Regions from separate parts of the Delftia sp. SD018 genome, predicted to be linked through region 1. Evidence: predicted binding sites of a transcription regulator. Region 1 holds the regulator's gene; each other region holds the start of a gene.
What was found. Region 1 encodes FNR, which switches genes on or off when oxygen is low (the NO sensors DNR and NnrR bind a similar motif). Its sites were predicted from a motif close to TTGATNNNNATCAA; they were not measured.
Positions count from the first base shown of each region.

Region 2: a site for FNR is predicted at 1,566-1,579, ahead of clpB (ATP-dependent chaperone ClpB). Genes of this name have one in related genera too.
Region 3: a site for FNR is predicted at 1,779-1,792, ahead of cyoA (ubiquinol oxidase subunit II). Genes of this name have one in related genera too.
Region 4: a site for FNR is predicted at 1,037-1,050, ahead of adhP (alcohol dehydrogenase AdhP). Genes of this name have one in related genera too.

Region 1 is NZ_JADDRN010000010.1:23,973-27,317, reverse strand. It holds gene ccoG (cytochrome c oxidase accessory protein CcoG) at 1-687, shown strand, start outside; gene INR38_RS11990 (FixH family protein) at 745-1,059, shown strand; gene INR38_RS11985 (hypothetical protein) at 1,239-1,526, shown strand; gene fnr (fumarate/nitrate reduction transcriptional regulator Fnr) at 1,608-2,327, opposite strand; gene hemN (oxygen-independent coproporphyrinogen III oxidase) at 2,490-3,345, shown strand, end outside.
Region 2 is NZ_JADDRN010000004.1:202,871-206,215, reverse strand. It holds gene INR38_RS06930 (EamA family transporter) at 1-528, opposite strand, end outside; gene INR38_RS06925 (AraC family transcriptional regulator) at 633-1,541, shown strand; gene clpB (ATP-dependent chaperone ClpB) at 1,675-3,345, shown strand, end outside.
Region 3 is NZ_JADDRN010000024.1:9,305-12,649, reverse strand. It holds gene INR38_RS28775 (hypothetical protein) at 1-194, shown strand, start outside; gene INR38_RS21440 (MFS transporter) at 251-1,588, opposite strand; gene cyoA (ubiquinol oxidase subunit II) at 1,887-2,933, shown strand; gene cyoB (cytochrome o ubiquinol oxidase subunit I) at 3,000-3,345, shown strand, end outside.
Region 4 is NZ_JADDRN010000017.1:112,726-116,070, reverse strand. It holds gene rimO (30S ribosomal protein S12 methylthiotransferase RimO) at 1-962, shown strand, start outside; gene adhP (alcohol dehydrogenase AdhP) at 1,113-2,141, shown strand; gene INR38_RS17810 (MATE family efflux transporter) at 2,205-3,345, opposite strand, start outside.

The sequences.
Region 1 (3,345 bases):
CGGGGCGAGCCGCGTGCGCCGCGCACCAAGAAGGTGGACTACAAGGCCCAGGGCCTGGGCGACTGCATCGACTGCAAGATGTGCGTGCAGGTCTGCCCCGTGGGCATCGACATCCGCAACGGTCTGCAATACGAATGCATTGGCTGCGGCCTGTGCATAGACGCCTGCAATTCCATCATGGACAAGATGGAGTACCCGCGCGGCCTGATCCGCCTGACCACGCAGAACGCCATGGCCGGCCTGTGGCGGCGTGCCCAGGTGCTGCGCCGCATCTTCCGTCCGCGCGTGCTGATCTACTCGGCCGTGCTGATCGGCTTGAGCGTGGTCATGATCGTGAGCCTGGCGTTGCGCCAGTCGGTCAAGGTGGACGTGATCCGCGACCGCGCCTCGCTGTCGCGCATCGTGGCGGGCGGCAAGCTGGAGAATGTCTACCGCCTGCAGATCATGAATGCCACCGAGCAGGCCCAGCGCTACCGCATCAGCGCCCACGGCCTCGATGGGCTGGAGCTGGCGTCCGAGCAGGAAGTCGAGGTCGGCCCGGCCGAGACGCGCGGCATTGCGGCGCGCCTGCAGATTCCCTACGGTTCGGCCGAGCCGGGCTCGCACACCGTATTCTTCGATATCGATGCCGTGCATTCGGGCGCGGGACGCGCGTCCGAAAAGGCCGTCTTCCTGGTGCCCCGGTGATGTTCCTGGCAGGCGCGGCACGGTCCGCGCCTGCCGCCTGAAAGAAAGAGGTTTCCCATGTCTTCCAGTCCCGCAGTGTCCGCGCCCGCGCAGGCTCCCTCGCACCCCGACGCCGGCAAGCCCTGGTGGAGGTTCGGCCATGTCTGGCTGGTGGTGGCCGGCCCGGCGGCCGTGGTGGTCGCTGCCGTGATCACGGCCATCATCGCCATCAACGGCGCCGATCCCGTGATCGACCCCGACTACTACCGCAACGGCATCACGATCAACGAGCGTGCCGATGGCGTGCGCGAAGTGCCCAAGAGCATGGCGCCCGCCGTCACCGGCCGCAACCATGCGGCCACGCCCGCGCACGATCACCCCACCGACCGCTGATCGCCGTGCACCCCTGCAAGAGGCCGCAGTCGCGGCCTTTTTGCATGGCGGATCGCATCTCCGGCATGCGCGACGGGTGAGGGTTTCCTACAGGCGTGCAGGGCGCTGCGGGGCTTGGCGCCATGCGTTGGCGCGGCGCACAATGAAGGCGACCCCTCGACAGCACAAGGAGATCGCTGATGTTGGCCCAACGCTGGATGTGGATTGCCTGGCCTGCCTTTCTGGCAGCCGCCGTGATGGAGATGCTGGTTTTTGCCTTTGTGGACCCGCTGGAGCTGCATTGGCTCGGCGACCTGGGCTGGTCGCGCCAGGGCATCTACACGCTGGCCTTCTTCGCCTTCTGGGGCGTGACCATGCTCTCCAGCCTGATGACCACCATGCTGGGCCGCTCGGCCCGCGATCTCAATGACGGCGTGGTCTCCGAGCCCGACCCGGACCTGGCCATGCAGGGGCTGGGGCGGGACTGATCGAGAGCCCGCCGCAATGAACAAGGCCCGCTGTCGCGGGCCTTGTTCATTGGCGGACGAATGCTTGCCGCCCTTGCAGCCTCACTGGCACTGCTGGCTGTTGACGATGCGCTTGAGCGCCTCCGTGTCCAGGATGCGCAGATGGCGCTGGCGCACCTCGATGATGTTGTCGTCCGCGAACTTGGAGAAGGTGCGGCTCACCGTCTCCAGCTTCAGGCCCAGGTAGCTGCCGATTTCCTCGCGCGTCATGCGCAGCACCAGTTCGGACTTGGAAAAGCCCCGTGCATGCAGGCGCTGCACCAGGTTGAGCACGAAGGCGGCCAGGCGCTCCTCGGCGCGCATGCTGCCCAGCAGCAGCATCACGCCGTGCTCGCGCACGATCTCGCGGCTCATGACCTTGTGCACATGGTTTTGCAGGGCCGTGACCTCGCGCGACAGGTCTTCCAGCTTGTCGAAGGGCATGACGCAGACTTCGGCGTCTTCCAGCGCGACGGCATCGCAGGTGTGGTGGTCGTTGACGATGCCGTCCAGGCCGATGATCTCGCCGGCCATCTGAAAGCCTGTGACCTGGTCGCGTCCGTCCTCGGTGGCCACGCAGGTCTTGAAGAAGCCGGTGCGGATGGCGTACAGCGAGGTGAATGTCTCGCCGTTGCGAAACAGCAGGCCTCCGCGCTTGACCTTGCGGCGCGTGGCCACGATGTCGTCGATGCGCTGCATCTGCTCGGCATCCAGGCCCATGGGCATGCACAGTTCGCGCAGGTTGCAGTTGGAGCAGGAGGCTTTGATGGTCTGAAGGTTCATGGAGTGATAAACATCAGCGGCACACAGCGTGCCGGCGGTGACCTCGTGGATTGCGATGAGTTGGATCAAATTGTCGCAGCAGTCCCTCAAACAACTCTTGATATGAGTCAAGGACATGACCGATGTGCTGCGGCACAGTCGAGGTATTAGAGGAAAAAACCCATGACCGCTGTCACCCCAGAGCTGCTGCGTCGCTTTGACGTACCGGGGCCCCGATACACCTCGTTCCCTACCGCCGACCGCTTTGTCGAGGCCTTTGGTGCAGAGGACTATATCCTGGCGCTGCAACAACGCAAATCGAGTACCGCAGCGCGTGCCACGCCTTTGTCGCTGTATGTGCACGTGCCCTTTTGCGAGTCGCTTTGCTACTACTGCGCCTGCAACAAGATCGTGACGCGCCACCACGATCGCGCTGCCGTCTACCTGGACTACCTGGCGCGCGAGATGGCCTTGCATACGGCCCATTGCGGCAAGGGCCAGACCGTCAGCCAGCTGCACCTGGGCGGCGGCACGCCCACCTTCTTCTCCGACGACGAGCTGCGCACGCTGATGGGCCTGTTGCGCGAGCATTTCAAGCTGGAGCCGGGTGGCGAGTATTCCATCGAGGTCGATCCGCGCACCGTCAGCGTCGAGCGCCTGGCCGTGCTCAAGGAGCTGGGCTTCAACCGCCTGAGCTTCGGTGTGCAGGACTTCGACGAACAGGTGCAGATCGCCGTGCACCGCGTGCAGCCGGCAGAGCAGGTGTTCGAGCTGGTGGCGGCCGCGCGGCAGTTGGGCTTTGCCTCCATCAACGTGGACCTGATCTACGGCCTGCCCAAGCAGACGCCCGAATCCTTCGAGCGCACGCTGGCCCAGGTCAACGCGCTGCGGCCCGATCGCATCGCGCTCTATGCCTATGCCCACCTGCCCGAGCGCTTCAAGCCGCAGCGGCGCATTGCGGCCGAGGATCTGCCCCAGGGGGCCGACAAGCTGGCCATGCTGTCGCGTTCCATCGCCGCGTTCATGGACGGTGGCTATG
Region 2 (3,345 bases), on a different contig from region 1:
GGGCCGCCAGCCCATGGACTGCAGCGAAGCAGACAGCATGTTCCCGCAGGAAAAGCACAGCGTGCCCAGCACCGCCCAGGCCAGGCCAGGCAGGCTGGCATGCCGGCCTGCGCGCAGCTCGGGCCAGAACAGCGCCACCAGGCCTGCAAGGCCAAAGAGGCTGCCGGCCAGCACATGGGGAGCCAGCCTGCGGCCGTGGATGATGCGCGCCAGCAGCGCGTTCCAGAGATTGGAGCTGGAGAACACCACGGCGGCCAGGCCGCTGGCCAGCGTCTCGCTGGCATGCATGAAGCACACGAAGTTGAAGCTGAACAGGCACAGGCCCTGCGCCAGCACGCGCGGCAGCGCCGGGCCGCGGGGCACGCGCAGCTGCCGCGACCAGGCCAGCCAGGCGAACATCAGCACGGCGGCCAGCGCAAAGCGGTAGGCAATGGACAGCTCCACGGGCACGGCGCCCAGCTGCAGCTTCAGGGCGATCCAGGTCGAACCCCAGATCAGCACGACCAGGGCATAGAGGGTGGCAGTCATGGCCGGTGATGATGGCGCCGCAGGCTGGGCGGGCATGGCAGATTCCTGCGGTTTGATGGCCTGGCGCCATGCGTCGGTATGGCTGCGGGACCACAATCGCTGCCATGACGCCCACGCCGCTGCCCGAGCTGCCCTCCAGCCACCTGTGCCAGGTGCTGTCACGCTCCAAGGCCCGGCTGCAGCGGCGCGTGCGCCTGAGCGAAGGGGTGGAGCTGGCCGTCTGGGCCAATGTGGACGACGAGGTGCGCTACTGCCAGCCCGGTCACCACACGCTGTCGGTCTACCTGGCCGGGGGCGAGGGCTCGCAGCTCAAGGCGCGGCCCGAGGCCATGGGGGCGCCGGGGCGCATCTGCATCTTCACGCCAGAGGACGAATCGCACTGGCTGGTGCGCTCGCCCGTGCAGTTCCTGCACCTGTATGTGTCCGACCTGGCCTGGGCGGGGCGCGTGGTCCGCATGCTGGATGCCGAGCCCCGCTCGCGCACCTTGCGTGCGCAGATCTACGGGGATGATCAGGCCTTCCACGCCGGTGCCCGTGCGCTGATGCGGCTGGACTGGCAGGACCCGCAGCAGCAACTGGCGGCCGATGCCATTGGCCAGCAGCTGGTGGACCGGCTGGTGCTGCAGTCCGCCACGCCGCGCCAGCTGCAGGCGCTGCAGCGGCCGCTGGGCGGGCTTTCTGCGGCCATGCGGCGCAGGGTGCTGGCCCATGTCGAGGCGCATCTGCATGACTCCAAGGCCGTGTCGCTGCCGGCACTGGCGAGACAGGCCTGCCTTTCGGAATTCCATTTCGCACGCATGTTCCGCCAGAGCATGGGCTGCACGGTGCACGAATGGGTGCTGCAGCAGCGCCTGGCTCGGGCACGGCGTGCCCTGTCTGCGCGCAACGTGCCGCCGCTGGCAGAGCTGGCGCTGGATTGCGGCTTTTCCAGCGCCAGCCACCTGGGACGCAGCTTCCGGGCGCATTTGGGCGTTACGCCTACGCAGTTCTCGATCTTTCAGCGCAATGCTTGAGAAGGATGGCCGGCCTCGCCGGCCTTGATCTGGCGCAAGCGTCTGTCCTTGCAGGCCGGGCATGGCTTGAAATTTGCCCTGCCGGTATCAGATAAATCGCAATGACCCTGTTTCAGGAGCGAAAAGAAACACCATGCGAATCGACAAACTGACAACCAAGTTCCAGGAAGCCCTGGCCGACGCGCAAACGCTGGCCCTGGGCGGTGACCAATCCAATATCGAACCCCTGCACCTGCTCGTGGCGCTGCTGCGCCAGGACGATGGTCCGCGCTCGCTCTTGCAGCGCGCCGGCGCCAACGTGGGCCAGCTGCAGGCCGCGGCCGAGAAGGCCCTGGCCGATCTGCCGCGCGTGCAGCACCAGGACCAGGTGCAGGTCGGCTCCGAGCTGGGCCGGCTGCTGCAGGCGACCGAGAAGGAAGCCCTCAAGCGCGGCGACCCGTTCATTGCCAGCGAGCTGTTCCTGCTGGCGCTGACCGACAGCAGCGGCTCTTCCACGCGCGCAGGCCAACTGCTCAAGGAAAGCGGCGTGACGCGCTCCAGCCTGGAGTCGGCCATCAACGCCGTGCGCGGCGGCCAGACCATGGACAGCGCCGAAGGCGAAGGCCAGCGCGAGGCCCTCAAGAAATACACCATGGACCTGACCGAGCGCGCGCGCATCGGCAAGCTCGATCCGGTGATCGGCCGCGACGACGAAATCCGCCGCTCCATCCAGGTGCTGCAGCGCCGCAGCAAGAACAACCCCGTGCTGATCGGCGAGCCCGGCGTGGGCAAGACCGCCATTGTCGAGGGCCTGGCCCAGCGCATCGTGGCCGGCGAGGTGCCCGAAAGCCTCAAGAACAAGCGCGTGTTGTCGCTGGACATGGCGGGCCTGCTGGCCGGCGCCAAATACCGTGGCGACTTCGAGGAACGGCTGAAGTCCGTTCTCAAGGAAGTGGCCCAGGAAGAGGGCCGCATCATCCTGTTCATCGACGAGATCCACACCATGGTCGGTGCCGGCAAGGCCGACGGCGCCATGGACGCGGGCAACATGCTCAAGCCGGCCCTGGCGCGCGGCGAGCTGCACTGCATCGGTGCGACCACGCTCGATGAATACCGCAAGTACATCGAAAAGGATGCGGCGCTGGAGCGGCGCTTCCAGAAGGTGCTGGTCGAAGAGCCTTCCGTGGAGGACACCATCGCCATCCTGCGCGGACTGCAGGTGCGCTACGAGGCCCACCACGGCGTGGACATCACCGACCCGGCCATCGTGGCTGCGGCCGAGCTGAGCCACCGCTACATCACCGACCGCTTCCTGCCCGACAAGGCCATCGACCTGATCGACGAGGCGGCGGCCAAGATCAAGATCGAGATCGACTCCAAGCCCGAGGTCATGGACAAGCTCGAGCGCCGCATGATCCAGCTCAAGATCGAGCGCGAGGCCATGAAGAAGGAAAAGGACGAGGCCTCGCAAAAGCGCCTGCAACTGATCGAGGAAGAACTCGGCAGCCTGGAGCGCGAGTACGCCGACCTGGAAGAGGTCTGGAAGAGCGAGAAGGCCAGCGCCCAGGGCTCCGAGCAGATCCGCAAGGAGATCGACCAGATCCGCATCCAGATCGAGGAGCTCAAGCGCAAGGGCGACTTCAACAAGGTGGCCGAGCTGCAGTACGGCAAGCTGCCCTCGCTGGAAAAGCAGCTCAACGAAGCCCAGGCCAACGAGCAGGGGCAGGGCGGCGCGCCCGCCCACAGGTTGCTGCGCACCCATGTCGGCGCCGAGGAAATTGCCGAAGTGGTCAGCCGTGCCACCGGCATTCCCGTGGCCAAGATG
Region 3 (3,345 bases), on a different contig from region 1:
TGCTCATGCTGGCTGGCCAGTTGCTGTCCACGCCCGAAGGCGAGGCGCGCTGGGTGGAGCGCGAAACCATCAAGATCTGCCGCAAGGAAACCGCGCGGCCAGAGGCCGAGCGCAAGACGCAGCAGTTTGAATCGGTGCAGGACTGCGACAGGCTCGAATTCGACTTCAAGCAGCGCTACGGTGAAAACCCCTGAGGCGAAGTCACAACGAAAAAGGCCGGCAGAGCCGGCCTTTGATTTGCTGCGCCCGTTCAGTCGCGCGTCTCGATGGCGCGGTTGATGCCCAGCGCCGCCAGCGTGCACAGCGCACCCGACAGCAGATAGATCCCCAGCGCCACCAGTCCAAAGCGCGAGGACACGCCCAGGGCCACCAGCGGAGCGAATGCCGCACCCACCAGCCAGGCCATGTCCGAGGACAGCGCAGCACCCGTGTAGCGATAGCGTGAGGGGAAGTTGGACGTCACCGTGCCTGCCGCCTGGCCATAGGACAGGCCCAGCAGGATGAAGCCGACGATGATGAACACGTTGTTCCCCATCGTTCCGCTGCCCAGCAGCCAGGGCGCCAGGAAGCTGAAGATGCCGATCAGGCAGGCCATGGTGCCCAGCGTGTTGCGCCGGCCCACACGGTCGGCCAGCCAGCCCGAGACCATGATGGCGGCAGCCGCACAGAAGGCGCCCACGATCTGCACCCCGAGCACATGGGTCACCGACTGGTCCGAGTACAGCGAGATCCAGGACAGCGGGAAGATGGTCACCAGGTGGAACAGCGCAAAGCTGGCCAGGGCGGCAAACGCGCCGATCACCACGTTGCGTCCCTCGTCGCGCATCAGCGGCAGCACGCCCATGGGCTCCAGCTCACGCTGCTGCAGCAGTTCGGTGTAGGACTGGCCCACGACCAGGCGCAGCCGGGCAAACAGTGCCACGACGTTGATGGCAAAGGCCACGCAGAAGGGATAGCGCCAGCCCCAGCTGAGGAACTCGTCGGCTCCCACATGGGCGTAGATGAAGGCAAACAGCCCTGCCGCGAGCACGAAGCCCAGCGGCGCGCCCAACTGGCCCATCATCGAATACCAGCCCCGCCGGTTCTTGGGCGCCGACATGGCCAGCAGCGACGGCAGGCCGTCCCACGAGCCGCCAAGCGCAATGCCCTGACCTATGCGCAGCAGCGCCAGCACGATGATGGCATTCACCCCCGCCTGCTGGTAGCTGGGCAGGAAGGCCATGCCCACGGTGCACACGCCCAGCAGAAACAGCGCCAGCGTCAGCTTGGTCGCCCGCCCCCAGCGCCGCTGCACGGCCATGGACAGCGCCGTGCCCAGCGGCCGGGCCACGAAGGCCAGCGAGAAGATGGCGAACGACATCAGCGTGCCGTCGAGCTTGGAAAGGTAGGGAAACAGCAGTGCCGGGAAGACCAGCACGCAAGCGATGCCGAACACGAAGAAGTCGAAGTACTCCGAGGATCGCCCGATGATCACGCCGACGGCGATTTCGTTGGGCGTGACATCTTCGTGGGTGTCGGCGCGGGACAGAGATTCTTTGCTCTCATAGCTTCCGCCGGGGAAGCTTGCAGTTGTGTCGAGGCCGCTCATAGATGGATGCTCCTTGTCTCGTCTCACTGACAGCTCTGTTCTACGCCCTCGCTTGATCTGGCGCAAGGCGGTTTCCACCTCGACCGGCCTCGGTGTTTGTCCTGCTGCGCGCGACGCGAAAATGCGGCCTCCGGACCGCCAGGCACCTGCCGTGCACCCGCCCAGGTAGCAGAAAGTTCCCGGGTTCTCCTTGACGTTGGACAAAATGTCCAATGGACAAATTTATACTTCGTAATACATTTGCCCGGATCTTGTAATCCGCGTTTCTATGTAAACGCGCTCTTGTTGCGCCCCTAGCATGCTAAAAATCAAGGAACTCCGTGGGCCTGCGTGGCTCACCGCGGCCGCTTTGACAGCCAGTCTCACTGGCTGCAGCAAAGCCGTCGTGCTCAACCCCGCCGGCGACATCGCCGCGCAGCAAGGCAACCTGGTGGTCACGGCCACCTTGCTGATGCTGATCATCATCATCCCGGTGATCATCCTCACGCTGCTTTTCGCCTGGAAATACCGCCAGTCGAACACCGAGGCCCACTACGACCCCGAATGGCACCACTCCACCACGCTGGAGCTGGTGATCTGGTCCGTGCCGCTGATGATCATCATCGCGCTGGGCGCCATCACCTGGATCAGCACCCACAAGCTGGACCCCTACCGTCCGCTGGACCGCGTCTCGGCCACCAAGCCGCTGAGCACCGATGTCAAGCCGCTGGAGGTGCAGGTCGTGGCCATGGACTGGAAGTGGCTGTTCTTCATCCCTGAAAAAGGCATCGCCACCGTCAACGAGCTGGCCGCTCCCGTGGATCGTCCCATCCACTTCAAGCTGACCGCCACCTCGACGATGAACTCCTTCTACGTGCCTGACCTGGCCGGCATGATCTATGCCATGCCCGGCATGCAGACCGAGCTGAACGCCGTGATCAACAAGCCCGGCGTGTTCCACGGCCTAGCATCGCACTACAGCGGCGCCGGCTTCTCGGGCATGACGTTCAAGTTCCATGGCCTGAGCAACGAAGAGTTCGATCAGTGGGTTGCCAAGGCCAAGTCCGAAGGCAAGGCCCTGACGCGCGATACCTACCTGAACCTGGTCAAGCCCAGCGAGCGCAACCCGGTCGAGCGCTTCGCCACGGTGGACGAAGGCCTGTACGACAAGGTGCTCAACCGCTGTGTCGAAGAAGGCAAGATGTGCATGCATCACATGATGGCCATCGACGCTGCCGGCGGCGAAGCCTATCTCAAGGCCGTGGGCATGAACCTGCCCCAGGATGTGTGCACGGTGCAAAACGCCGACCGCGTCGTGGCCTTCCTGGACCAGCGCGACGGCTCCGCAGCCGCTGCGCAGCAATAAGCAGTTAGCGGACGCGGACGACGGCCAGACCGCCGCCCGCTCCCATCACGACCTAAGAGACTCGATATGTCTGAACATACCTCCCCGGCACAGGCCCACTGGCTGCTGGGACGCATCACTTGGGACTCCATCCCGATGGCGCATGAGCCCATCGTGCTGGCGACCTTCATCGCCGTGGTGCTCGGCGGCCTTGCCGTGCTGGGCCTGCTCACCAAGTTCCGCCTGTGGGGCCCGCTGTGGCGCGACTGGCTGTGCAGCATCGACCACAAGAAGATCGGCATCATGTACATGATCCTCGGTCTGGTCATGCTGCTGCGCGGCTTTGCCGACGCGCTGATGATGCGCCTGCAGCAGGCCATGGCCTTCGGCGACAACCTGGGCTACCTGCCTCCGCACCACTACGACCAGATCT
Region 4 (3,345 bases), on a different contig from region 1:
GCATCAAGCTCACGCCCAGGCACTACGCCTACCTGAAGATTTCCGAGGGCTGCAACCACCGCTGCACCTTCTGCATCATCCCTTCCATGCGCGGCGATCTGGTTTCGCGTCCGGTGGGCGATGTGCTCAAGGAGGCGCGTGCGCTGTTCGAGGGCGGCGTCAAGGAGCTGCTGGTGATCAGCCAGGACACCTCGGCCTATGGCGTGGATGTGAAGTACCGCACGGGCTTCTGGGACGGCAAGCCGGTCAAGACGCGCATGCTCGAACTGGTGCAGACGCTGGCCGAGATCGCCGAGCCCTATGGCGCCTGGGTGCGCCTGCACTATGTCTATCCGTACCCCAGCGTGGACGAGATCATTCCGTTCATGGCCACGGGCCGCGTGCTGCCCTATCTGGACGTGCCCTTCCAGCACAGCCATCCCGATGTCTTGAAGCGCATGAAGCGCCCCGCCAACGGCGAGAGGAACCTGGAGCGCCTGCAGCGCTGGCGCGAAATCTGCCCGGATCTGGTGATCCGCTCCACCTTCATCGCGGGCTTCCCCGGCGAGACCGAGCAGGAGTTCGAGCACCTGCTGCAGTTCCTGCGCGAGGCGCAGATCGACCGCGCGGGCTGCTTTGCCTACAGCCCGGTCGAAGGCGCTGCCGCCAACGAGATTCCCGGCATGCTGCCCCTGGAAGTGCGCGAGGAGCGCCGCGCGCGCTTCATGGCCGTGGCCGAAGAGGTTTCCACTGCGCGCCTGCAAAAGCGCGTGGGCCAGACCATGCAGGTGCTGGTGGACAAGTCCGTGGGCCTGGGCAAGAAGGGTGGCGTGGGCCGCAGCTATGCCGATGCCCCCGAGATCGATGGCCTGGTGCACCTGCTGCCGCCCGAGAAGGCCAGCAAGACCTACAAGGTGGGCGACTTCGTGAAGGCGCGCATCGTGGGCACGCAGGGTCACGACCTGGTGGGCCAGCCCGTGTAAGGCCTGCATTCGCATCCCTGAAAAGCGGGCAAGGTTTTCCTTGCCCGCTTTTTTTGTCCTTGATGGTCCAAGGCCTGATTTTGATCAAGGCGTTCAGGTCGCTTCGCTGAAATGCTGTCCCTACTTTGACGCAAAGAAAGGATGGCGCGAATGAACAGGACCATGAAGGCCGCCGTGGTGCGGGAGTTTGGCAAGCCGCTCACCATCGAGGAAGTCCAGGTGCCCCGGCCCGATCCCGGCCATGTGCTGGTGAAGATCGAGGCCTGCGGCGTCTGCCATACCGACCTGCACGCGGCGCAGGGCGACTGGCCCGTCAAACCCAATCCGCCTTTCATCCCAGGCCATGAAGGCGTGGGCTATGTGGCCGCCGTGGGTGCAGGCGTCACCCATGTGAAGGAGGGCGACCGCGTCGGCATTCCCTGGCTGTACACGGCCTGCGGCCATTGCGAGCATTGCCTGGGCGGCTGGGAGACGCTGTGCGAGCAGCAAAAGAACACCGGCTACTCCGTCAACGGCGGCTTTGCGCAGTACGCGCTGGCCGATGCAAATTTCGTGGGCCTGCTGCCCGGCAGCGTGGACCTCATCGAGATCGCACCCGTGCTGTGCGCGGGCGTCACCGTCTACAAGGGCCTGAAGGTCACCGACACCAAGCCCGGCAACTGGGTGGTGATCTCGGGCATCGGCGGCCTGGGCCACATGGCCGTGCAATATGCCAAGGCCATGGGCCTGAATGTGGCGGCGGTGGACGTGGATGACGACAAGCTGGCGCTGGCCAGGCGCCTGGGCGCACAGGTCACGGTCAATGCCATGACCACGGACCCTGCAGCCTACCTGAAAAAGGAGATCGGCGGCGCACACGGCGCCCTGGTGACGGCGGTATCGCCCAAGGCCTTCGAGCAGGCGCTGGGCATGGTGCGGCGCGGCGGCACGGTGTCGCTCAACGGCCTGCCGCCCGGCAGCTTCCCGCTGCCCATCTTCAACATGGTGCTCAGCGGCGTGACCGTGCGCGGCTCCATCGTGGGCACGCGGCTGGACCTGCAGGAGTCGCTGGACTTCGCGGCCATGGGCAAGGTCAAGGCCACCGTGTCCACAGACCGGCTGGAGAACATCAACGACATCTTCGCGCGCATGCATGAAGGCAAGATCGAAGGGCGCGTGGTGCTGGACCTGAACGCCTGACGCCTTGCCCTCTCCCAAAAAAACAGGCTTCCCTCGGGAAGCCTGTTTTGCATGGCGCACGCCTTACACCATGCGGCGGATGGGGCGCTTCTTCCAGACCAGCTTGTAGTAGGCGGTCTGAAGGCACAGCGTCAGGGTGTAGGACAGCGGAAGCGCCATCCAGATCCCCATCAGCCCGAAGCTGCGGCTCAGCCACCAGGCCATGGGCAGCTCCAGCACGGCGAGCACTGTGATGGTGATGGCCGTGGGAATGACCACATCGCCGCTGGCGCGCATGATGGACGACAGGGCGATGAAGCAGCCCAGCAGCAGGCCGCTCCACAGCACGATGTACAGCAGCTCGATGGCCAGCACCAGCACCTGCTCGTCGGTGATGAACATGCCCAGCAGCGGCCGTGCGAACAGGCTGCCGATCAGGGCCAGGGCGGCGCCCAATGCCAGGTTCATGCGGATGGCCGTGGCCGTGATGGCTCCCAGGCGCTCGCTGCGGCCCGCGCCGATGGCCTGGGCTCCGAGGATGGAGGCCGTGATGGCGACCGAGATCACGGGAAACTGCGCAAACGAGTTGATCTGGTTGACCGCGCCGTAGGCGGCCGTGGCGCTGGAGCCGAAGCCGTTGACCAGCGACACGACGACCAGCCCGGCCATGGACGAGGCAATCATCTGCACGCCCGTGGGAATGCCCACGCGCAGGATGCTCTTGAGCAGGGTTCGGTCAATGCGCATGGCCTTCCACAGCGCGGCGTTGGGCGCCAGCGGACTGCCGATGCGGCGCAGCCGCCAGCCCAGCCAGGCCAGCGCCAGGGTGAAGCCCAGGATCATGGACACGCCCGCGCTGGCCACGCCCAGGCGCGGCAGGCCGGCCCAGCCCGCGATCAGCGCCGGGGTGCAGGCCAGGCCCGTGCCCGTGGAGATCAGCAGGGCCAGCATGGGCGAGACCGTGTCGCCCACGCCGCGCAGCAGCGAGGTGGCCAGCAGGAACACGAACAGCCCCGGCATGCCCAGCAGCACGATGCGCGAGTACAGCGTGGCCTGCTCCATGATGTCGGGCGGCGTGCCCAGCAACCGCATCAGCGGCTCGGTGAACAGCCCGCCGAACAGGGCCACGATGGCGCCGAACAGCAGTCCTATGCACATGGCCGTGCCCGCAATCGCGCGCAGCTTGTCATGCATGCGCGCGCCGTAGGCCTGGCCGATCAGCACC